Regions from separate parts of the Nitrogeniibacter aestuarii genome, predicted to be linked through region 1. Evidence: predicted binding sites of a transcription regulator. Region 1 holds the regulator's gene; the other holds the start of a gene.
What was found. Region 1 encodes LexA, which represses DNA repair genes until DNA is damaged. Its sites were predicted from a motif close to ACTGTATNTANATACAGT; they were not measured.
Positions count from the first base shown of each region.

Region 2: the regulator LexA is predicted to act here: its motif matches at 2,881-2,898, upstream of imuA (translesion DNA synthesis-associated protein ImuA).

Region 1 is NZ_CP071321.1:2,543,248-2,554,153, forward strand. Features, by position in the region: gene J0W34_RS11665 (GGDEF domain-containing response regulator) at 1-86, opposite strand, end outside; gene J0W34_RS11670 (transglycosylase SLT domain-containing protein) at 327-1,448, shown strand; gene J0W34_RS11675 (ABC transporter ATP-binding protein) at 1,449-3,488, opposite strand; gene J0W34_RS11680 (FKBP-type peptidyl-prolyl cis-trans isomerase) at 3,575-4,054, opposite strand; gene J0W34_RS11685 (peroxiredoxin) at 4,020-4,532, opposite strand; gene lexA (transcriptional repressor LexA) at 4,839-5,444, shown strand; tRNA gene J0W34_RS11695 (tRNA-Asp) at 5,653-5,729, opposite strand; tRNA gene J0W34_RS11700 (tRNA-Glu) at 5,807-5,882, opposite strand; tRNA gene J0W34_RS11705 (tRNA-Ala) at 5,890-5,965, opposite strand; tRNA gene J0W34_RS11710 (tRNA-Asp) at 6,076-6,152, opposite strand; tRNA gene J0W34_RS11715 (tRNA-Glu) at 6,231-6,306, opposite strand; tRNA gene J0W34_RS11720 (tRNA-Ala) at 6,314-6,389, opposite strand; gene J0W34_RS11725 (FAD-binding oxidoreductase) at 6,452-7,894, opposite strand; gene rssA (patatin-like phospholipase RssA) at 7,881-8,828, opposite strand; gene rimO (30S ribosomal protein S12 methylthiotransferase RimO) at 8,903-10,234, opposite strand; gene phaR (polyhydroxyalkanoate synthesis repressor PhaR) at 10,266-10,841, opposite strand.
Region 2 is NZ_CP071321.1:2,423,258-2,434,163, reverse strand. Features, by position in the region: gene J0W34_RS11130 (error-prone DNA polymerase) at 1-631, opposite strand, end outside; gene J0W34_RS11125 (Y-family DNA polymerase) at 732-2,138, opposite strand; gene imuA (translesion DNA synthesis-associated protein ImuA) at 2,147-2,872, opposite strand; gene J0W34_RS11115 (hypothetical protein) at 3,312-3,779, shown strand; gene J0W34_RS11110 (dicarboxylate/amino acid:cation symporter) at 4,103-5,428, shown strand; gene J0W34_RS11105 (VOC family protein) at 5,474-5,890, opposite strand; gene J0W34_RS11100 (TRAP transporter permease) at 6,062-8,203, opposite strand; gene J0W34_RS11095 (TAXI family TRAP transporter solute-binding subunit) at 8,289-9,308, opposite strand; gene J0W34_RS11090 (sigma-54-dependent transcriptional regulator) at 9,531-10,906, opposite strand, start outside; gene J0W34_RS11085 (sensor histidine kinase) at 10,906-10,906, opposite strand, start outside.

The sequences.
Region 1 (10,906 bases):
TGACGCGTCTCCAGCCCGAGTTTATCGAGTTGGTGTAGCACCACCGTGGCGCTTGTCATCGTGTCTTCGATCAGTAGAACTTTCATCGGCCGGGGCGTTGTTCTCGAATTGGCGCCATTATTGCACCGATCCGAAACCATGTCGGTGGAAATAGGCGTCTAATTACCAACCAATCCGCGCGTTTGACCCAACTGAGCGACCCACCTAGAATCGCCCGCCAGATGCCAAGCATAAGAGTTCGTCATTTCCTGTTGATCGGCCTCACCTATATCGTGAGTCATATTCCGACTCCCGCCTGGGCACAGTCGGGTGGTCAGGGACTGAGCATGAGCTCTCCCCGTGTGGTCCAAATGGAGCCGCCCGACGATTCGGTGGTCACCGTGGATCTGACCCACAAGGCTGCAGATCTCTGGGATCGTATCCGCCGCGGCTTCGGCATGCCCGACCTGGTCGCTGACGAAGTCACCAACCGACAGATTCAGTACCTTGCACATCCCGCGGCCTTGTCGCGCCTCTTTCATCGCAGTTATCGCTACCTGTATCACATCGTCGACGAGCTCGAAGCACGCGGCCTGCCCACCGAAATTGCGCTCCTGCCACTGGTCGAAAGCGGCTTCGATCCCATGGCCTACTCGTCATCGCGAGCGGCCGGGCTCTGGCAATTCATTCCATCGACCGGACGCTATTTCAATCTGCGTCAGAACGAATGGATCGACGAGCGCCGCGACATCATTGCCTCGACCGATGCCGCTCTGGATTACCTGGAGCGGATCTACGACATGCACGGCGACTGGCACCTCGCGCTCGCCTCCTACAACGCCGGCGAAGGCACAGTGCTCAGGGCGCGCAAAGCGAACGAAGCCAAAGGATTGCCGACCGACTACCTCAGCCTCGATCTGCGCAAGGAAACCCGAGACTACATTCCAAAGCTCCAGGCGCTGAAGAACATCATTGCCCGTCCCGAGCTGTTCGGCATCGAGCTACCGCACGTACCGAACCGGATCTACTTCGACATGATCGACACGCCTCCCGGGGTCGATCTGGCACTGGTTGCCCGCCTGACTGAAACGCCGCTGGACGAACTGGTCGCACTCAACCCCGCCTACCGGAAACCGGTCATCCCCGAAGGCAAACACCAGTTGATTCTGCCCGCAGACAAGGTCGAGGTCTTCAAAGCCCGGCTGGACGAAGCACAGCCGCGGTGGAAGACCTATCAGCTTCAGCGGAAAGACTCGCTTCAGGTAATCGCCAAACGCTTCGGCCTGACGCTCACCCAGCTGTTGCAGATCAACGGACTGGATTCAAGCCGAAAGGCGAAGCCGGGCATGACGCTGCTGGTGCCCGCCGGGGCCGACGTAAGCGAAGTCCTGCCGCTGAGCGAGCTGATCCCGGACATGCCCACCGAAGAAGACATCCGCAATGCCGGCAAGGGCAAAAAACGGCGCTGACTAGGCGCCGTCGAGCTGCTCCCGGACGCGATGGCAGCGCACATAGCCGCCTTCGGGTAATGGCGTCTCGTCCGGATAGGTCTGCCGACACAACTCGTCCGCCATGCTGCAGCGCGGATGAAAATGGCACCCGGATGGCGGGTGGATCGGCGACGGCAGTTCCACAACCCGAGCCACCGGATTGCCAATGGTCTCGGGCCCCGCAGCATCGGTCGTCAACACCGCGTCGAGCAGCATGCGAGTGTAGGGATGCTGTGCATTTCGCAGAACCTGCTCGGTACTCCCGTACTCGACGATTCGCCCCAGGTACATCACCGCGACGTCATGAGCCAGAAAATCAACCACCGCGATGTTGTGCGTAATGAACAGATAGGCGATGCCTTGAGCCTGTTGCAACTCACGCATGAGATTGAGAATCTGCGCTTGCACGGAAACGTCGAGCGCACTGGTCGGCTCGTCACAGACGATGACTGCCGGCGACACGGACAGCGCCCGAGCCAACGCGATACGCTGCCGTTGACCGCCCGAAAAGGCATGGGGAAAACGCTCACGCATCTGCGGCGACAACCCGACCCGCTGCAATAGCGTATCAAAGTAATCGCGTCGCTCGGCAGGCGTTTGCTTGATACCCAGGGCGCTCATGCCTTCGGCAATGATGTCGCCGACGCGCATGCGAGGGTTCAAAGAAGCGAACGGGTCCTGAAAAACCATCTGCACCTGACGGCGCAACGGTCGCAAGGCCGCGCCACGGCGATGCACTTGCTCTTCTCCATCGAGGCGGACCGAGCCACCCGTGGGTCGTATGAGTTGCATCAAAGCCTTGCCCGCGGTCGTCTTTCCGCAGCCAGACTCTCCCACCAGCGCCAGCGTACGCGCCGCCTTGAGCGTGAGAGAAACGCCGTCAACCGCTCTGACATGGCCGACCACTCGCTTGAGCACGCCCTTCCGGACCGGAAAATGGACCTTGAGCCCCTCAACGACCAACTCGGCTCTCTGCCCTGTTTCTCTCGACGGTTCCGTCGGCAGAACGGTTTGAACATTCGCCGTTGGCTCACCCCGAGGCGCACCCTCTGCATAGAGGTGGCACCGCACACGACGCGCTTCTACCTGATGCCACTGCGGCAGCTGAGTGTCGCAATGAGCCATGCGCGACGGACAGCGATCAGCGAACCGGCACCCTGAGAAGGAACGATCCAGCGTCGGAACGATCCCGGGTAGCGTCTCCAGTGCCTGGCCCCGGCGCGAAGCATCGGGAACTGCCGCGAACAGCTTCTTGGAATACGGATGGAGCGGCGCGTCAAAAAATGCGTCGCGCCGCCCGGTCTCGACGAGCTCCCCCGCATACATGACCCCCACCTCATGCGCCATGCGCGCCACCACGCCGAGATCGTGCGTAATCAGCAGCATCGACATGCCCCGATCGCGCTGAAGTGCGACCAGCAAATCGAGGACCTGCGCCTGCAAGGTCACATCAAGCGCAGTCGTGGGCTCGTCGGCGATCAACACGTCCGGCTCGCCGGCCAGCGCCATCGCAATCATCACCCGTTGTTTCATGCCACCGGAGAACTGGAACGGATAATCGTCCAGTCGGGCATCGGCATCCGGAATGCCGACGGCAGCCAGCAAACGTGACGCCTCCTGGCGAGCCGCGCGGCCGGTCAGACCGCGATGGCGCGAGAGGACCTCGGCAATCTGCGAGAAAACCGTCATCACCGGATTCAGACTGGTTGCAGGCTCCTGAAAGATCATGCCCATACGACCACCGCGCACCGCGCGCATTCGGGCTTCCGACTGGGACAGCACGTCCAGGGAGCCCAGTGCGATCGACGACCCGCCGCAGATGCGTCCACTCGCAGGCAATAGCCGCATTAAGGCGAGCGCTGTCATCGACTTTCCGCATCCGGACTCACCCAGCAAGGCCATGGTTTCGCCGGCGCGCACATCGAAGCTCACATCGTCGACAGGGCGAATCGGTCGTTCAGCCGAGATATCGACCGTGAGATTGCGAACGGTCAGCGCATGCGTTTGCGACGATGGCATGAGATCGGATGGTGGTTGTTCATGTCTGTGAGCTTAAAACAAAACGGGCCGCTGACGCGGCCCGCTTCGATACGGAAGATGAAATCTCAGTGATGGTGACCACCGGGGCCATGCACGTGACCATGAGAGAGCTCTTCGGCAGTGGCATCGCGCACATCGTCGATGGTCAGATCAAAGATTAGCGCCACGCCTGCCAGCGGATGGTTGCCATCCACAACGACTTTTCCATCGGCGATGTCGGTAATCCGGTACAGGATTTCGTCCTCACCATCTTCGGTGACACGCTCGAAGCTCATGCCGACTTCGATGTTCTCGGGAAACAAGGTGCGGTCTTCGATCAGAACCATGTTTTCGTCGTAGTCGCCGAAAGCATCTTCAGGCTGCAGCTTCAGGGTCAGGTTCTCACCCTTGTTCTTGCCATGCAGCGCCTCTTCGATCGCCGAGAAGATGCCATCGTAACCACCGTGCAGATAGACCAGCGGGTGATGGCCGTCATCGACCACGTTCCCATCCGGATCCTTGACGGAGTACTTAAGCGTTACGACGGTGTTTTTTGCGATTTGCATTGGCTTTTTCCGGTTCCATTTCCCTGACAAGGGCAAGCACTTCAGCAACATGCCCCTTGGGCGTCACGTCGTAGAGCGCGTGACGGATCTGCCCGTCCTTGTCGATGATGAATGTCGAACGTAACACACCCTTGCGCTTGACGCCATCGACCTCTTTTTCACGCCAGACACCATACAGGCTGCACACTTCAGCCTCGATATCGGCCAGCAATCGAATTGACAGTCCGTGCTCAGCGGCAAACTCCGCGTGGGTCATGCAGTCGTCCGGGCTGATACCCAGGACGATGCAATCGAGCTTGTTGAATTCATATTCGTGATCGCTGAACTCCTCGGCCTGTCGAGTGCAGGTCGGGGCATTGTCACGCGGATAGAAAAACAGCACGACATGGCGGTTTCCGCGAACCGTTTGCATGTCGAAATCTTCCATGTCGCCGTCGGGCAACGTAAACAGGGGTGCGGTATCTCCGCTGCGCAGCATGGGCTCACCCTCAAGAGCAAACGAAACGAGTTGGGATGCGGCGCGAACTGTACTTCCAGCAGAGTCTTTCGGCAACAACATTTTCGCTCCTTTCATCAATGTCCGAAATGGCCCGTCCAGACGGCATTACTGAACGAATAGACCAATGAAGTTCTGACCTCAAGCGATGAGACGAAAAACTTGCCAAAACGTTCTTTCAATCCGGTGACAGGTGCACAAGAACCCTGCCTGAGGCGTGAAAATGCCGTCCGCTTGCGCGCAACAGGAATATGTACAAAAATACAGATATACACGGAGCGAGCCCGAATGACTGAAAAACTCACATCCCGCCAGCAGGAAATTCTGGATTTCATTCGCCTGACCCAGCAAGAAGAAGGCAGGCCTCCCACGCGGGCAGAAATCTGCACAGCATTCGGGTTCCGATCACCCAACGCCGCTGAGACGCACTTGCGGGCACTGGCAAATAAAGGCGTGATTACGGTCGAAAACGGCCGTGCGCGCGGCATTCGCCTCACCGAGGCGTCCGGCCTGCCACTGATCGGTCGCGTCGCAGCCGGCAGCCCTCTACTTGCCCAGGAACACATCGAGAAACACCATCCGATCAATCCGGATCTGTTTTTCCCGCGGGCAGACTACCTGCTCAGGGTTCGCGGCTTGAGCATGCGCGATATCGGCATTCTGGATGGTGACCTGCTTGCCGTCCATCGCACCAGCGAGGCTCGTAACGGCCAGATCGTGGTTGTGCGTATCGACGATGAGGTCACCGTGAAGCGGTACAAGCGCACCGGCGACCGCGTCGAGTTGATTGCCGAAAACCCGGACTTTTCACCGATTCAGGTCAATCCAGAGGCGCAGGAATTTCACATTGAGGGACTGGCCGTCGGACTCATACGCAATGAAGGCATTTTCTGACTGAGCGCTGACTGCGCCCAGCCCGTACCAGGAGCAGGCTCAACCACGGGCCAACAAGGCGAGCCGCGGATGTGTCGGGCGGTGCAAGGTGACACGTCCGACAATCGTTCTTCCGAACCGGGCGCAAAGTCACGCCCCGAGTATTCGAAGTGTGGCCGAGAAAGTACGAACGAAAAAACGGGAGCTCATTGAGCTCCCGTTTTGATTTTGGCGGAGTGGACGGGACTCGAACCCGCGACCCCCGGCGTGACAGGCCGGTATTCTAACCAACTGAACTACCACTCCACACCTTTCGGTGCGTGACCAGCGCCAACTGGCCAAATGAATGGCTGCCGATCGTCTCCGGCAGCCATCAACGCGTCTGGCGTCCCTACGGGGATTCGAACCCCGGTTGCCGCCGTGAAAGGGCGGTGTCCTAGGCCTCTAGACGATAGGGACCTTTCCTTGGTGGAGGTAAGCGGGATCGAACCGCTGACCTCTTGCATGCCATGCAAGCGCTCTCCCAGCTGAGCTATACCCCCGAAAGAGCGCGCATTATAGCAAACAATTTTCGCTTTACAAGACAGCCAGAAAATAATTTCCAACTCGTCTCGATCGGCCCGCCGACCAAGCTCGGCGGAGGCAAAACTACTGGCGGAGTGGACGGGACTCGAACCCGCGACCCCCGGCGTGACAGGCCGGTATTCTAACCAACTGAACTACCACTCCGCACCAATCGGTGCAAGGCCGGTGCCAACCCGGCCAAACAAATGGCTGCCGATCGTCTCCGGCAGCCATCAAAACATCTGGCGTCCCTACGGGGATTCGAACCCCGGTTGCCGCCGTGAAAGGGCGGTGTCCTAGGCCTCTAGACGATAGGGACCTTTCTTTGGTGGAGGTAAGCGGGATCGAACCGCTGACCTCTTGCATGCCATGCAAGCGCTCTCCCAGCTGAGCTATACCCCCGAAAGAGCGCGCATTATAGAAAGCCTTGCCGCCCCTGTAAAGCGTTTTGTGCAACGCAATCGTCACATCCGGGATGTATGCCGTTGACCGGCGACCACCTTGCCCGGATTGAGCAGACCATGGGGGTCTAGAAGATCCTTGATTTTGGAAAGCATTTCCAGTTCGAGCGGGCTCTTGTATCGCTTGATCTCTTCAACCTTCAGTTGTCCCAGACCATGCTCTGCCGAAATTGAACCATCACAGGCGTACACCACATCATGCACCGCACGGTTCAGGGCAGGCGTCGCCTCAATGAGGCGTCGGTTATCGTCAGGATCGACACAAGAGAGGTTGTAATGGAGATTGCCATCGCCCATGTGGCCAAATGCCACAATGCGCACACCTTCAGCAGCGGCAGCCACCGCAGATTCAGCACGCGCAAGAAACTCCGGAATGCGGCTCACGGGCACCGAAATATCATGCTTGATGCTGAAGCCTTCAATTCGTTGTGCTTCTGATATGTTTTCTCTCAGTCCCCATAGGGCCGCCTCCTGCGCCCCGCTCGCCGCGACGATCATGTCTGTCATGAGACCCTGGTCATACGCGCTCATAAGCACATCTTCGAGCCTCTCAGCAAGCGGCGCATCCGGATCAACGTCGGCAACCTCAAGCAGGACAGACCATTCGGTTCTTGATTCGAGGGGCGCCCGTGCACCGGGTATGTGGCGCAGAACCACATCGAGCGCAGCACCACCAATCAACTCAAAGGCGGAAATCCGTTCTCCAAAGCGCCGGCGCAGTGCATCGAGCAATGAAAGCGCAGCGTCCGGCGAAGGCATCTGGGCCCAGGCGACCGCACGAACGGCCGGCCGTGGAACCATCTTGAGCACGGCAGCCGTCACGATGCCAAGCGTACCTTCTGCACCAATAAACAGGTGCTTGAGATCGTAGCCCGTATTGTCCTTGTGAAGTCGGCGCAAACCATCCCAAACACGACCGTCTGCCAGCACCACTTCGAGCCCGAGGACCAACTGACGCGTGTTGCCATAACGCAGCACGTGAACACCGCCAGCATTGGTCGATATATTGCCGCCGATCTGACAGCTACCCTCCGAGGCCAGCGACAAAGGGAAAAGGCAGTCGTGGTCTTCGGCTGCCGCCTGGACCTCGGCGAGCGTGCAACCAGCCTCGACAGTAATCGTTCGATCAAGCGGGTCCACATGGCGGATTCGTCTCATGCGCTTGAGGCTGAGCACGATCGACCCGTCACTCGAAACAGGGGTTGCACCACCGCACAGCCCGGTGTTTCCACCCTGCGGCACAACGGTGACGCCATGATCCGCGCACAGCGCAAGCACGGCGGAGACCTCTGCCGTGCTTGCGGGCAAGACGACAGCAACACCGTCGCCCCGGTAGCGGCCGCGCCAATCCTCGCAGTACGCCGCCATTTCGTGATGACTCGTAAGCACATGCGACGAACCCACCACCTGCGTCAGCGCTTCAATAAACAGCTTATTCGTGCTCATCACCCTGCTCCCGTCCCAAGGCATAGCGGATGGCTGGCATGACGCGCGCGACAGCCGCCTCACCCTCGGCAATGGCCTCTGCGGCTCGGTGATAGTCCATCGGACCAAGCTGCCCAACCCTGGGACATATGTTGACGTCAGACGGATCACCCGCCATGCGGCTGCGTGCGATCCGCACCTGCATGACATTGATCGTCGTATTGAGCACATCGATCATCGACGGAAGGGGTTGAACCTCCTCCTTCGCACCGTTCTTGAGACCAAGTCGCTCAAGAAGCCGGTCTGCCCAGCTTTTCTCCGCTTCTTCTTCACTCAGATCAGTGATCGGTTTGTGGAGTCGCCTGCGCGCCCGGCCCACAATGTCCGAGCCCAGATCAACGGACAACACGACATCGGCGCCCATGGCACGACACAAAGAGACAGGCACCGGGTTGACCAGCCCACCGTCGACAAGGACACGCCCATCCCGAATCACCGGCGCAAACAGGCCGGGCAAGGCAATCGAGGCGCGCACTGCCTTCGCGACACTACCCTCGCGAAACCAGATCTCTCGCCCTGTCTGAAGTTCGGTAGCAACACAACCAAAAGGCAGCAGGGTCTCAGAAAAATCCATGTCGACGAATTCGCGTTCGAAATGGGCGATGATTTTATCCCCCTTGATCAATCCCCCACGAAAGCTCACATCGAGAAACGACACTACCGTTTGCCAACCCAGCTTTTCAATCCAGGCACTGAGCTTGTCGAAGTTGCCTGTCGCGAGTGCTGCGCCGACAAAGGCGCCAATTGAGCAACCGGCGACGACATCCGGCTTGATCCCCTCGTCGCGCAACGCTCGGATCACACCGATGTGCGCCCAGCCTCGAGCCGCTCCGCTGCCCAGCGCAAGCCCGATCTTCATTCCATCGCCGCTGCCTTTAGGCGAGATTTCGTGCATATCGCAATTCCAAAATAAAAACGGATGGCGGGTTGCCCCTGCCATCCGTGATGATCGCACAGCGCGACAACCCGTCAGACTCTGTCGTCAATCAGCTCTGCGTACAAATCGTGAACGTCGCAATCAGTGACGCGAACGCGAGCGAACTCACCGATTTCAAGTGATTGCCCGCCCGGAATGATGACCAACCCGTCAATATCGGGTGCATCACCTTCTGAACGCGCAACCGCCCCGTCCTCGTCGATGTCATCAACCAGCACGGTAAGCTCTTGACCAATCTTCCTTTCCAGGCGTTGGGTGCTGATGTCTTCCTGAAAGGCCATCAGACGAGCGCGACGATTTTCCCGCACTTCGTCCGGCACCGCCTCGGCCAGCGTATTGGCGACAGCGCCATCGACCGGCGAATACGCAAACGCGCCCACGCGGTCCAGCTCTGCCTGCTCAAGGAAACGAAGTAGAGCTTCGAAATCGCCCTCCGTCTCCCCCGGGAATCCGGTGATGAAGGTTGATCGAATCGTCAGTTCCGGACAAATGCTGCGCCACTTTCGAACACGCTCGAGCACGTTCTCGGCGCTCGCAGGCCGCTTCATCATCTTGAGAATGCGGGGACTCGCATGCTGAAAAGGAACATCAAGGTACGGCAGGATCTTGCCTTCTGCCATCAACGGAATCAGATCGTCCACACTCGGGTACGGATACACGTAGTGCAGCCGGACCCAGATACCCAGTTCTCCGAGCGCCTTCGACAGTTCGAGCAGACGGGTCTTGACCGGCTTGCCTCCCCAGAATCCGGTGCGATACTTGACATCGACACCGTAGGCGCTCGTATCTTGAGACACGACCAATAGTTCTTTGACGCCGGCGTCCGCCAGCTTTTCAGCCTCAGCCATGATGTCCCCGATCGGACGACTGACCAGGTCGCCACGCATCGAGGGAATGATGCAGAAAGTGCACCGATGGTTGCAGCCTTCAGAGATCTTCAGATACGCGTAGTGTCGCGGCGTCAGGCGAATGCCCTGCGGCGGGACGAGATCAGTGAAGGGGTCGTGAGGCTTTGGCACATGGGTATGAATTGCGCCCATGACTTCGTCCGTCGCGTGAGGGCCAGTGACGGCAAGCACGTCCGGATACGCTTCGCGAATCATGTCGGCTTTGGCGCCAAGACAGCCGGTCACGACAACGCGCCCGTTTTCTGCCATGGCCTCGCCAATCGCATCGAGTGACTCCTCGACAGCGTCATCGACGAAACCGCAGGTGTTGATCACGACAAGATCAGCACCATCGTATTCAGGGGAAATTTCGTATCCCTCAGCACGCAGGCGCGTGAGGATGTGCTCGGAATCAACGGTTGCTTTGGGGCACCCCAGCGACACGAACCCCACTTTTGGTGCGCTGCTCTGATTCATTTGCAGCACACCAAAAGATTAAACATGCTTGTCACTTCTTGCCGGACCCCTGTTTGTCGGTTGTATCCATCGCCCCGTAATTGGGGAACTGAAATCCGGAGAACAGATTACGGGTCTGACTTTCCATCTGATCCTGCATCTGTGTGAGCATCTTTTTGCTCTGTTCCATGTAGGCACCCATCATGCTCTGCATGGCAGGCCCCTGGAAATTCAGGAACTGCGCCCACAGATCCTGACTGATCGGGCTGTTCTCACCGTAGATGGAACGCGCCTGATCCTGCAGCTTCTGCTGCATGTCGGTGAACGCCTTGATGTTGTTTTCCAGATACTTGCCCATCATGCCCTGCATGGCATTGCCATAGAACCGGATCATATGAGCCAGGAGGTCGCTGGTGAACATCGGCGCGCCGCCTGCTTCTTCTTCCAGGATGATCTGCAGCAGAATGCTGCGGGTCAGGTCTTCGCCGGATTTGGCGTCCACGACCTGAAACTCGTCGTTAGCCAACACAAGGTCTTTGACGTCGGCCAGCGTGATGTACGAACTGGTGCGGGTGTCATACAGCCGTCGGTTCGGGTACTTCTTGATGAGTCTTGCTTGATCGGGCATTACCTTGGTCTCCACAAGGCGGATAGAGCTTCCGCTTCGTATTGCATTGTACCGCAGTGCGCAAA
Region 2 (10,906 bases), 120 kb from region 1:
GACCGCGTACATGCATGTGTACATCACCGGCCGCCATCAAGGGCAGGTTCACCGACCCAGCCAATGATGTCAGGCGACTGAGCTGGCCACCATCATCCGGCCCGCCCAGCAGCTCCACCGCCACCCAGCCTCGTCCGGCAAAACGCTCGGCAAACCAGCGGGCGTCGGCCCCGGTCGCTTCGTCATGGGGCACCCACAGGGCCAGACAGCCCGGCATGACCGGCGCTGGCGCCAGGCGCTCCAGATCGCCACGGCTCAGCACGTATTCCCCCTTGGGTGCCCGCCGCCGCCCCAGCGTGATGAGCGCCGACAGATTGCCGTAGCCGGCCCGATCACAGGCCAGCAGCACCAGTTTGAGCCCGCAGTTCAGGGTGAACTCGGCTCCGTAGATGAGCGTGAAGTCGAGCGCCTCGGGAGTTGTACCCAGATGGCTGGCGACTTCCTTGAGCCCCTCATGGGCGCGCACCGCACCGGCCAGCGAGCACTCATCGGTGATTGCCAGCCCGGCATAACCGAGCTTCACCGCCTGCGCGACCAGCTCCTCCGGGTGAGACGCACCGCGCAGAAAGCTGTAGTTGGAGAGGCAGTGCAGTTCGGCGTAGCGGGGAGGTGACTGCCCCCAGGCTCGCATTTACTCGCGGCCCCCCGTGGGGGCGGCCCCGCAGGCGGGCGGGCGCCATCGACATCGCTGTTTGATGTTTTCCATGGTGATGATTTCTGTGGGCATGGCCTCAATCAAAATACCCATGCAGCCACCAGCCCTGCGGGTCGCGGAAGACCCATAGCCAGGCGCCTTCGGGGGTGCTGGCCACGAAGTAGTCGCGGCGCATGTCGCCAGCGGCTTCGCCCTGGTCCCACCAGCCGCTTTCCAGTCGTTCACCCCGGCTCAGCAGGCTTAGGGGCTCGCCCGAGTGGGTGGGACGACCGGCGCGTTCGCGCAAGGGGCGGGGCGGTTCTTCAAGCCACAGGGGGCGGGCGCGTTGTGGCACGCCGGTGTCGGGCTCGATGGGCCAGCGCACGGGGGCCGTGGCGCACTCGGGGCGATGGTCGGCCAGCGGGCGGATGCCATGGACGGCATCGTCTCCCAGCCGGGCGCGCAGGCGCTCCACCACCGGGGCAATGGCACCGTCGTCCTGTTGGCCAAACAGGCGACCATTGGTGCCCGCCAGGGCCTGAGGGGCATTGGCCTCGAGAAACAGCTCGATGGCAGGGGCGGCCAACTGGTGCCGCTCGAGTTGCTCACGGGTGACCCGCAGCAGGCGCTCGGCGTTGCGGGTTGGGGTGGCAAAGCCGAGCACCAACCGGGTGGGCGGCAGGTCTTCATGCGCCAGTATCAGCGTGCACTCGCTGATGCCGGCCTGCCGTGCTTCCAGCCAGCCGGCCAGGGCCAGCAGCAGACGGCGGGCGGCAAAGAGCAGGCGTTCGGCATGTTCCACCTTGGCCGGCAATTCGAGCCGTTGGGCGAATTGCTCGGGAAAGTCGAAAGGCTTGCGCGGGTCGGGCAGCTGTCCGCGGGCCTGACCGAGCAGCACGGGCAATTCGGCGCCAAAGCGATGACCCAGGGTGGCCGAGGGCAGGGGATAGAGCTTGCCAAGGGTGTGCAGCCCCAGGGCGTGCAGGCGCTCATGGGCGCCCTGTGACAAAGGCAAGGCCTCGACCGGCAATTCGGCCAGGCGGCTCTCCCAGCAGCCATCGGTGTGGTCGACCCGGCTCAGCCAGTGGGCTGCCCGCGGTGTGGGGGCCAGCCCCAGGCGCACGCTCAGCCCCTGGTCGATCGCGCCCTGGCGTACCAGTCCCAGAATGATGTCTGTCCCGCCGAAATACTGCAGGCAACCACCAATCTCCAGCAGCAAGGTGTCGGTGCCCTCCAGACTCACCATGGGGGTGAAGTTGCCGGCCCAGCAAGCCAGGGCCGACAGGGCGTCGGCCTCGAGCTCGGGCTGACGTTCGTGGGGGCGAAGACCGGGCACCAGGGCCAGCGCATCCGCCAGGCGCATGTCGGCCTTGATACCGCCCTGGGCGGCCAGGGTGTCGGCCACCACGATGCGTTGACGAGCAATGACCGCAGCCGGGGCTGGCAGGGCCAGCACCTCGACCGGCAGGCGATGAAAGTGGATGGCAAGCCAGAGTGGTTCCATGGGTGAGCTCACGCGTCCACGCGAACCGGTTGCGTCTGCACCGGTGTCGGCGTGACATGGCGCCGGGCCAGCCGTTGCCAGGGCAGGGGGCGCTCGATGGCCAGATTGAGCGGAGCCGACAGCGGTGGCCCGCGACGCTTGAGAATGTCCACCATCAACCCTCGGGGGCTGCCACTGAGGGCAATGCGCAAAGGGGCGGGGGAGGGGTGGCGGGCGGCCGAGGTGGGGCGAAACACCATGCACAGACTCTCGGTCTTGCCGGCAGCCACCTGCAGGCGCCGCAGCTGGCGCGGGTGGCTGCCCGGCAACCAGGCCAGCAAGGCGGCCAAGGCACCGCTGCCCAGCAACTGCTCGCAAGCCCAGGCGGCATCCTGTCCGCTGGCTTGCACCACCAGCAGACGCGACAGGGCAACCCCGCGCGCCAGCCACGCCGGGGCATGCACCCGCCCGGGGGGCGCCACCAGCACGATCCACCCCGCTTCGGGCGCCAGCGCCCGCAAGGCCGGCAACACCAGACTCACTTCACCAAGGCCGCGCCCCGAACTGAGAATCTCGCTCACACAACCGCAAGGCCAGCCTTTGTCAGGCAAGGCGGCATCGAGCGGTGCAAATCCGCTGGCCACCCTCGGCCCTTGAGACCGTACCGCATCCTGCCCGCGCCACAGATCGGCACGGGTCAACAGGGCATCGAGCGACAGGGGTTGAACGGTGGACATGGGGGCCTGAAAAAGCATGAATCATTGCTGTAATTATTTACAGCTTTCAGGCAGAGTCAAGTCACTTTTGATGGGCGACGTGCACGGTGAAGGGTTGAATGATCTTGGTCGGCTCCATGGTGTTCAGGTGGACGCACATGGATGCGCCGACGCACGTGGTGATTATTTCCAGGGGTGTTCGGGGCTGATGCTCGGACAGTGTCCGCAAGGCGCAGGAAGCCGGTCTTGTGAGTGCGAGTGGTCAGTGCCGGTACGACAAAAATGACAAGGTCCTGAAGTCAATGCAATCATGCCCGTCAGCCGGCCATCCGTGCTGCGACCTCAGATGGCCTGATCAACCCAATCCGGATGCCTGTCCATGAAAAAGCCACTGCAGATGCTGCTCTGCCCGGCGTGACAGTGTTCTTTCGGGTCATCGGTCTGTGTGAAAACGCGACCGGGTTTTTCGGAGGGCGCCATGCGCAATCGACTTGGGCTGCTTCTTGTTGTGCTGTATTACGCGCACTGTATTGCCGCGATGACTCACGTCGCGACAATGGATGACGCGAAGGGGCAGGCTGTCTGGCTTTCCGCACCGCTGTGGCTGACACCCCCGGTCTTGCTTGATCTCATGCCCGACGTCACCCTTACGGCGCCTGACACTCGTTGGCACCTTCAGACGCTGGTGAGGTTGCCTGTCGCGTTTCTGTTTACTTCGATCCTCATGTTTGTTGCCGGGCTTGGGCTGACATGGCTCTGGAAAAAGGGGCTCGGTTTTGCAACCGCAGTGGGCACTTTGCTCGGCCTTGGGGTCGGCATGCTGTGGTTTCTGCTCACAGGCAGTCGCGATGAAGCGTGGTTTTTGCTGTCGCTTGCCGGAGGCGGGCTGAGCGCGCTGGTTTATCGAGCGAGCCGTTCCCGTGCACAGCCTGATCGGTGGCTTTAGAAGCCTCTGCAGGTTCGAGCAGGGGGTGATCATGCCTCTTGGTGAAATCCAGGTATTCACCGCTTGATTCGACCGCGAAGCACCGCGCCTGATTCCGTCTATGCTGAAAACGTGCTGCATTGCGGAACCCTGTTGTCACGGGGCTGTCACCTTTCAAGGTAGCGTAGGCAATGGCAGGGTCGGGTCGTTGCGGGCGACGGGGGTCGTTCTTCCGGGCTGGACAGGGCCAAGTCATTGATTCTCTTGTCGGCATGCCATGGCAGGTGGCGTGTCGGATCGGTCAGAAAAAGGGGAAATTCATGGCGGCGAGTGAATCCGGAAAGATGTCTCTGACCACCAAGATCATGATCGGCATGGGTGCCGGGATCGTGGTGGGCCTGATCTTCAATCAAATCGACTCTGCGTTCATCAATACGCACATCGTGGCCGGCCTGTTCGGCATGGTGGGCAAGATGTTCGTCAATGCGCTCAAGATGCTCGTGGTGCCGCTGGTGGTGTTTTCGCTCATCTGCGGCGTGCTGGGCATCGGTGACATCCGCATTCTTGGGCGGGTCGGGGGCAAGGCCTTCGCTTTGTATCTGATGACAACCGCGATCGCCATTGCGGTGGCCATTGGGATCGCGGTGCTGATTGCGCCGGGCTCGGGCTTCAACATGGAAGGGGTGGACGTTGGCAGCGTGAGTGGCAAGGAGGCGCCCAGCGTGTGGAGCGTGTTTGCCGCCATCGTGCCCACCAATCCGATCGCCGCCATGGCCAGCGGCGAAATGCTGCAGATCATTTTCTACGTGATCGTGGTCGGGATTGCCGCCCTGATGCTCGGTGAGTCGTCCAAAAAGTTTGCAGAAGCCTGTGAATACATGAACGAGCTCATGATGAAGGTGGTGGGCATCGTGATGGCGGCCGCGCCGTACGGCGTGTTCTGCCTGATCGCCAAGACCTTTACCGAGCAGGGCATCGAGTTGTTCGTGCCGGTGCTGGCCTACGTGCTGACCCTCGTGAGTGCCTTGTTCCTGCATCTGTTCGTGACCCTGATGCTGCTGCTCAAGGCCTTCAGCGGGCTCAACCCCCTCACCTTCATGAAGAAGATCCGCCCGGCGCAGATCTTTGCCTTTTCGACGGCCAGCTCGAACGCCACCATTCCGGTGACCTATCGATGTGTGACCGAACGGGTCGGGGTCAACAATTCGGTGGCGTCATTCAGCATTCCGTTCGGTGCGACCATCAACATGGACGGCACGGCCATCATGCAGGGCGTGGCGACCGTGTTCCTGGCCAATGTGTACGGCGTCGATCTGGGCTTGGGGGGCTATCTGACCGTGATCGGCATGGCTGTGCTGGCCTCGATCGGTACGGCCGGGGTTCCGGGTGTGGGGCTGGTGATGCTCACCATGGTGCTGGGCCAGGTGGGCTTGCCGGTGGAGGGGATTGCGCTGATTCTGGGCGTTGATCGTCTGATGGACATGATCCGGACGGTGGTGAACATCACCGGTGATGCGGTGGTGACCACGATTGTCGCCAAGGGTGAAGGGCAGCTCGATACCGCGGTCTACGACAACCCGGATGCCGGCACCACGGAAGATGAACTGGAGATCGATCCGGCCGCCGAAGAGGCGCTTGCCGAAGCGGCCAAGCCCCATCCGCACGCCTGAGTTTCCTCCATCAAATCAAAGGCAGCGCGCTTCGGCCCGCTGCCGTTATTTCTTGAAGAGTTGATCCAGGCTGGCAAAGGCCTTGAACTCAAGTGCGTTGCCCGTTGGATCGAGAAAGAACATGGTGGATTGCTCGCCCGGCTGGCCAGCGAAGCGGGTGTGCGGTTCAATGATGAATTTGACGCCCGCCGCCTTGAGGCGCGCAGCCATGGCGTTGAAATCCGCCAGTGAGAGGACCACGCCAAAGTGCGGCACGGGCACGTCGTCACCGTCAACCGGGTTGGTGCTTCTTTGCCCGGCTGCGTCCGACAGGTGCGCGACAATCTGATGGCCGAACAGGTTGAAGTCGATCCACTGCTCGGCGCTGCGCCCTTCCGGGCAGCCGAGTATGCCGCCGTAGAACTGTCGCGCGGCCATCAGGTCGTCCACCGGAAAGGCCAGATGGAAAGGGGTCAGCGTCACGTTTTGACTTCCATGCCATGGTCTTTGTGGTCAGTATGGTGCATGCAGGAAGATCGCGCCGTCGCAATGCGTTTGCCTCTGACTCCGGGCTCAATGCCGGTCAGGCGTGCCCTGACCGGGTTTGCGGGCGTCGCGGCTGCCGGGTGGTCTGACTGAGTGGGCATGGCGCAATCAGGCAGCTGCCACACCGGCCGCTTCACGCTTGCCGAGCCGCCGGCTGAACACGAACAGGGTGACGAAAAGGCTGGCACCCAGGCCGTGTACCCACATCGGCAGTGGCCAAAGCAAGAGAATGGCGTTGGCAATGAGCACCAGTCGCATGAGCGGACTCAAGCGGTGCTCGAGATAGCCCTGCAATCCGGCAGAGAAGGCGTAAAGACCGATCAGCGCGAAGAAACCGAGCTCGGTAATCTCGATCCAGTCCCCACCGAGCAAAGGTGTATAGGCGAAGAGCAAGGGCACCACATAAAGCCCTTTGGCGACTTTCCAGGATTCAAGGCCGGTCGCCATGGGCGGCGTCTTGGCGATGGCGGCGGCGGTGAAGGCGGTGAGGCACACCGGCGGCGTGACGTTGCTGTCCTGACTGAGCCAGAAGATGATCATGTGTGCCGAGAGCAGCGCGAAGGTGAGGGTGGCCGGATCGAGTACCGACGTGCGCAGTGCGTCTGCCAGGTCGATCGGCACCATTGCAAAGATGGCATTGGCCGCCTCCATGCTCATGGCACTGCCAAGCGCGGCGATCTGATCGGGCGCAACGAGCATCAGCACGGCCTTGGCCTCGTCACTGAGCGCGCCGCGGGCGATGGCGTCGACGACCTGCGCGTCGGCGATGAGGTTATAGAGCGCCGGCGCAGACAAGGTGCCCAGGACGATGTACGACGCGGTGACCGGCAACCCCATGCCCAGCACCAGCGATGCCAGGGCAATCAGCACGATGGCGATGATCAGGCTCGAGCCGGCCCATTCGGTGATCATCAGCGAAAAGGTGTTCCCGACGCCGGCCGTGGCGATGACGTTCACCACCAGTCCGATGGCGCACAGCAGCACCCCGGTCATGACCATGTTCCGTGCGCCCAGCGCGAGCGCTTCCAGGATCGCCTTGGGGCCCATCTTGTTGGGCGTCAGCCAAGAGGAAACCACCACCGCCAGGATGCTGATTCCGGCGGCGTAAGTCGGGGTGAAACCGACGACCAGCAAGCCGATGAGCACAGCCACCGGGAGCAGGAAGGGCAGACCGCCGCGCTTGATGACCTCGAGCGCGCTCGGCGCGCCATCTTCCATCTGTTTGACCCCGCTGCGCTTGGCCTCCAGGCGGACGAAGAAGGCCACCGACGCGAAATAGAGTATGGCGGGGATGACGCTCACCCCGATGATGGTGGTGTAGGGAATCTGGGTGTAGCTGGCCATCACGAAAGCGCCTGCGCCCATGATGGGCGGCATGAGCTGGCCACCGGTCGATGCCGCCGCTTCGATGGCGGCGGCGAACTTGGGCGGGAACCCGGCGCGTTTCATGAGCGGGATGGTAATCACGCCGGTCGAGGCGGTGTTGGCGACCGCCGAGCCGGAGATGGTACCGGTGAGTGCCGAGGCAAACACGGCCACCAGCCCGGGCCCTCCGGTGGTTTTGCCCGCCACCGAGCGCGCCAGGTCGATGACGAAATCGCCGGCCCCCGATCGGAGCAGGAAGGCGCCGAACAGAATGAACATGAACACGAAGGTGGACGAGATGAGTGCGATGTTGCCGAACAGGCCATCGTCACCAAAAATACTGCGGAACAGAATGGTCTCGGCCGACAGGCCGGCGAAGCGGAACACGCCGCTGACGTGCTCCCCCCACCAACCCACATAGGTGAGCGCAAGCACGATGAGCACGGGAATGATCCAGCCCGTGGTCCGGCGTGTGAATTCGATGGCACCCAGAATCAGAACGATGCCCGCCGCCCATTCGATGGGTGTCAGATGAACACCGCGGGCGTAGATGGCGTCTTCCTGGGCAATGAGAAAGACCGCGGCAAAGGCGACCAGCAAGCCGAAGGCCACGTCGACAGCAAGGACCACCGTGTCGCGTGCACCGCCGGTCTGGCGCAGTGAGGGAAAGAGCAGGGCGCACATCAGGCCGAAGCCGGCGAAATGCAATGCGTTCTGCCACAGACTGGGCATCACCGTCAGGATGTTGAAATAGATGTGCATCAGCGCGATGCCGATGCCAAGGACGAAGAGGATCTTCCCGATCAGCCCATGCTCGCTGCGCACGGGGGCGTCGTGTTCGTCCTTCTCGGGGGCGATGGGTGTGGGGCTTCCTGCCGGCTGCATGGGCATATCCTGTGGGTGTGGGGCGTAGTCACGCTTTGGGTGCGCATCCGGGGAGTCCGGATGCGCACCGACGAAACCGGGTGTCTTACTTCGCGATCAGACGATCGGGAATGTTGAGTCCGGCTTCCTTGTAGTACCGGGCGGCACCCGGGTGAAGCGGCATGGGCAGTCCGTCGAGTGCCTTTTGCAGCGACATGGCCGCAGTGGCCTTGTGGATGGCGTTCAGGAAGGGGAGGTTCTCGTAGATGGTCTTGGTGATCTTGTAGACCGCGTCTTCATCCAGATCGGCACGCACCGCGAGGAAGTTGGGCTGAGCGATGGTCTGGACGTCCTTGTCCTGACCCGGATAGGTGCCCGCCGGGATGGTGTAGCGGGTCCACAGTTCAAGCCCCCCGTCGGCCTGCTTCATCTGCTCGTCGGTGAAACTGAGCATGGTGACCTTGCCCTCCATGGAGGCGAAGGCGCGGGTCACCGCTCCGGTGGGGACGCCTGCCGGCGTGCTCATGCCGGCAATCTGACCGTTCTGCATGGCGTCGGCGCTCGGGCCGTAACCGACATAGACCAGATCATAGTCGGTGTTGATATCGATACCCATGTTCGACATGAGCGTCTCGTTCGAGCCGATGGTGCCCGAGTTTTTCTTGCCCATCGAGAAGCCCTTGCCCTTCATGCCCGCCATGTCGGCAATGGTGCCGGTCTTGGCGTATTCGGACATGACGGTGAACTGCTCGACGTTCTGCCACAGCATGGTGACTGAACGCAGGCCTTTTTGCGGGCCGTCGGCCTCGATCGGGCCTTTACCCTTCCAGGCGTAGTAGCCGTAGAGCCCCTGGAGGATGGCAAACTGAGCTTCGTTGTCGCGCAGCAGCTTGACGTTCTCCGCCGAGCCGGCCGAATTGATCGCCGACATGCCGATCTTGTCCGTGGGCGTGAGCTTGACCTTGGTCAGCGTGGCCAGGGCGACACCTACCGGGTAGTACGTGCCACCCGTGCTGGCGGTGGCCAGCAGATAGTCACGGCTTTCCTGTGCCTGTGCAGTGCCAGCCATACCTGCGACCGACATGGCCGCAGCCAGGGCGAGATAACTCAGACGAGTGCGTTTCATTGAATCCTCCATGTGCACGATGGCATGTTGTGTGCGGCCACTCGGGCGGGCCTGGAGGATCATTTGCAAGCACGGTGCCACTTGCGCGATGCAGCAGGAAATGTCGTATTTGCCCTGCACAGTGGAAGCTGTGGCTGTTGCGGTCGCACATGGCAAATCGACGTCGGCACAGCCTTGCTCAAGGCACCTCAAATATCGGCAATATCTTGCCGACGGGGCGTTTCAAGAGACGAATTGACGCCGTTCGAGACCATGGTTGGCCATCTTCTGGTTCAGGGTTCGTCGTGGCAGTCCGAGTTCGTCCATCACGTCCTGAATGTTGCCCTGATGCTTTCGCAGGCTGGCTTCGAGAATGCGGCGTTCGAAATCATGGGTGAGTTCTGCCAGTGAGCGCCCTGACGTGGCATCGAACATGCCGGACGATCCGGGCAGCAGTCCAAGCATGTGTGGTAGCCGCTCGTGGGGTGGCAGTGAAGAGAGCACATAGCGTTCGGCAATATTCTTCAATTCACGGACGTTGCCGGGCCAGGTATGCGCGCCGAGCGCCGCAATGCACGCCGGGGACAACGCCGGGACAGGGCGCTCGTAGATTCGGCCTGCTTCCTGGGCGAAATAGTCGAACAGCAGCGGCAGATCGCCATCGCGTTCGCACAGGCGAGGCAGGCGCAGCGAGACCACGTTGAGGCGATAGTAGAGGTCGGGGCGAAAACGGCCGTCCTGCACTGCGTCGATGAGATTTTCATTGCTGGCGGCCACGATGCGGATATCGACCGCCACCGGGTCGTTGGCACCCAGGCGCACGATTTCGCGTTCCTGCAAGGCTCGAAGCACCTTGACCTGCATCTGCATGGGCATGCTGGCCACTTCGTCGAGAAACAGGGTGCCGCCGCTGGCGTGTTCAAGCTTGCCGATACGTCGTTTCTGAGCGCCGGTAAATGCGCCGGCTTCGTGGCCGAACAGTTCGCTCTCGAAAACGTTTTCCGGAATGGCCGCGCAATTGACCGCCACAAAATTCGCGTTGCGACGACGGCTCAGGTCGTGCAGTGCTCGCGCGACGACCTCTTTGCCGGTCCCCGTGGCACCTTCGATGAGAACGCTGGCCGGCGTATCGGCGATATCGGTGATTTCCTGGCGCAGGCGCCGGATGGCCGGCGCATTGCCGATGAGGCTGCGCTCAAGCCCGGTTCCCGCCGCCAGTTGCTGACGCAAGGCCCGGTTTTCAAGTACGAGGTGGCGCTTGTCGCAGGCACGGCGGACGATGTCGAGCAGACGCTCGGGGGCAAACGGCTTTTCGATGAAATCGTAGGCGCCGTTGCGCATCGCTTCGACCGCCATGGTCACGTCGCCATGGCCGGTGACGAGTACCACGGGGATCGCAGCGTCGAGCGCGGCGACGTGTTGTTGAAAACTGATTCCGTCCATGCGCGGCATCTTCACGTCGCTGATGATGACGCCGTCGAACGTGTGCTCAAGGGATCGGAGCGCCTGCTCTGCGCTGTCGAAGCTGGTGACCTGATAGCCATCGAGTTCCAGCCACTGCGCGGTCGCGGCGCGCATGGCGGGCTCATCGTCGACCAGAATCACCTGACCGGCGGTTT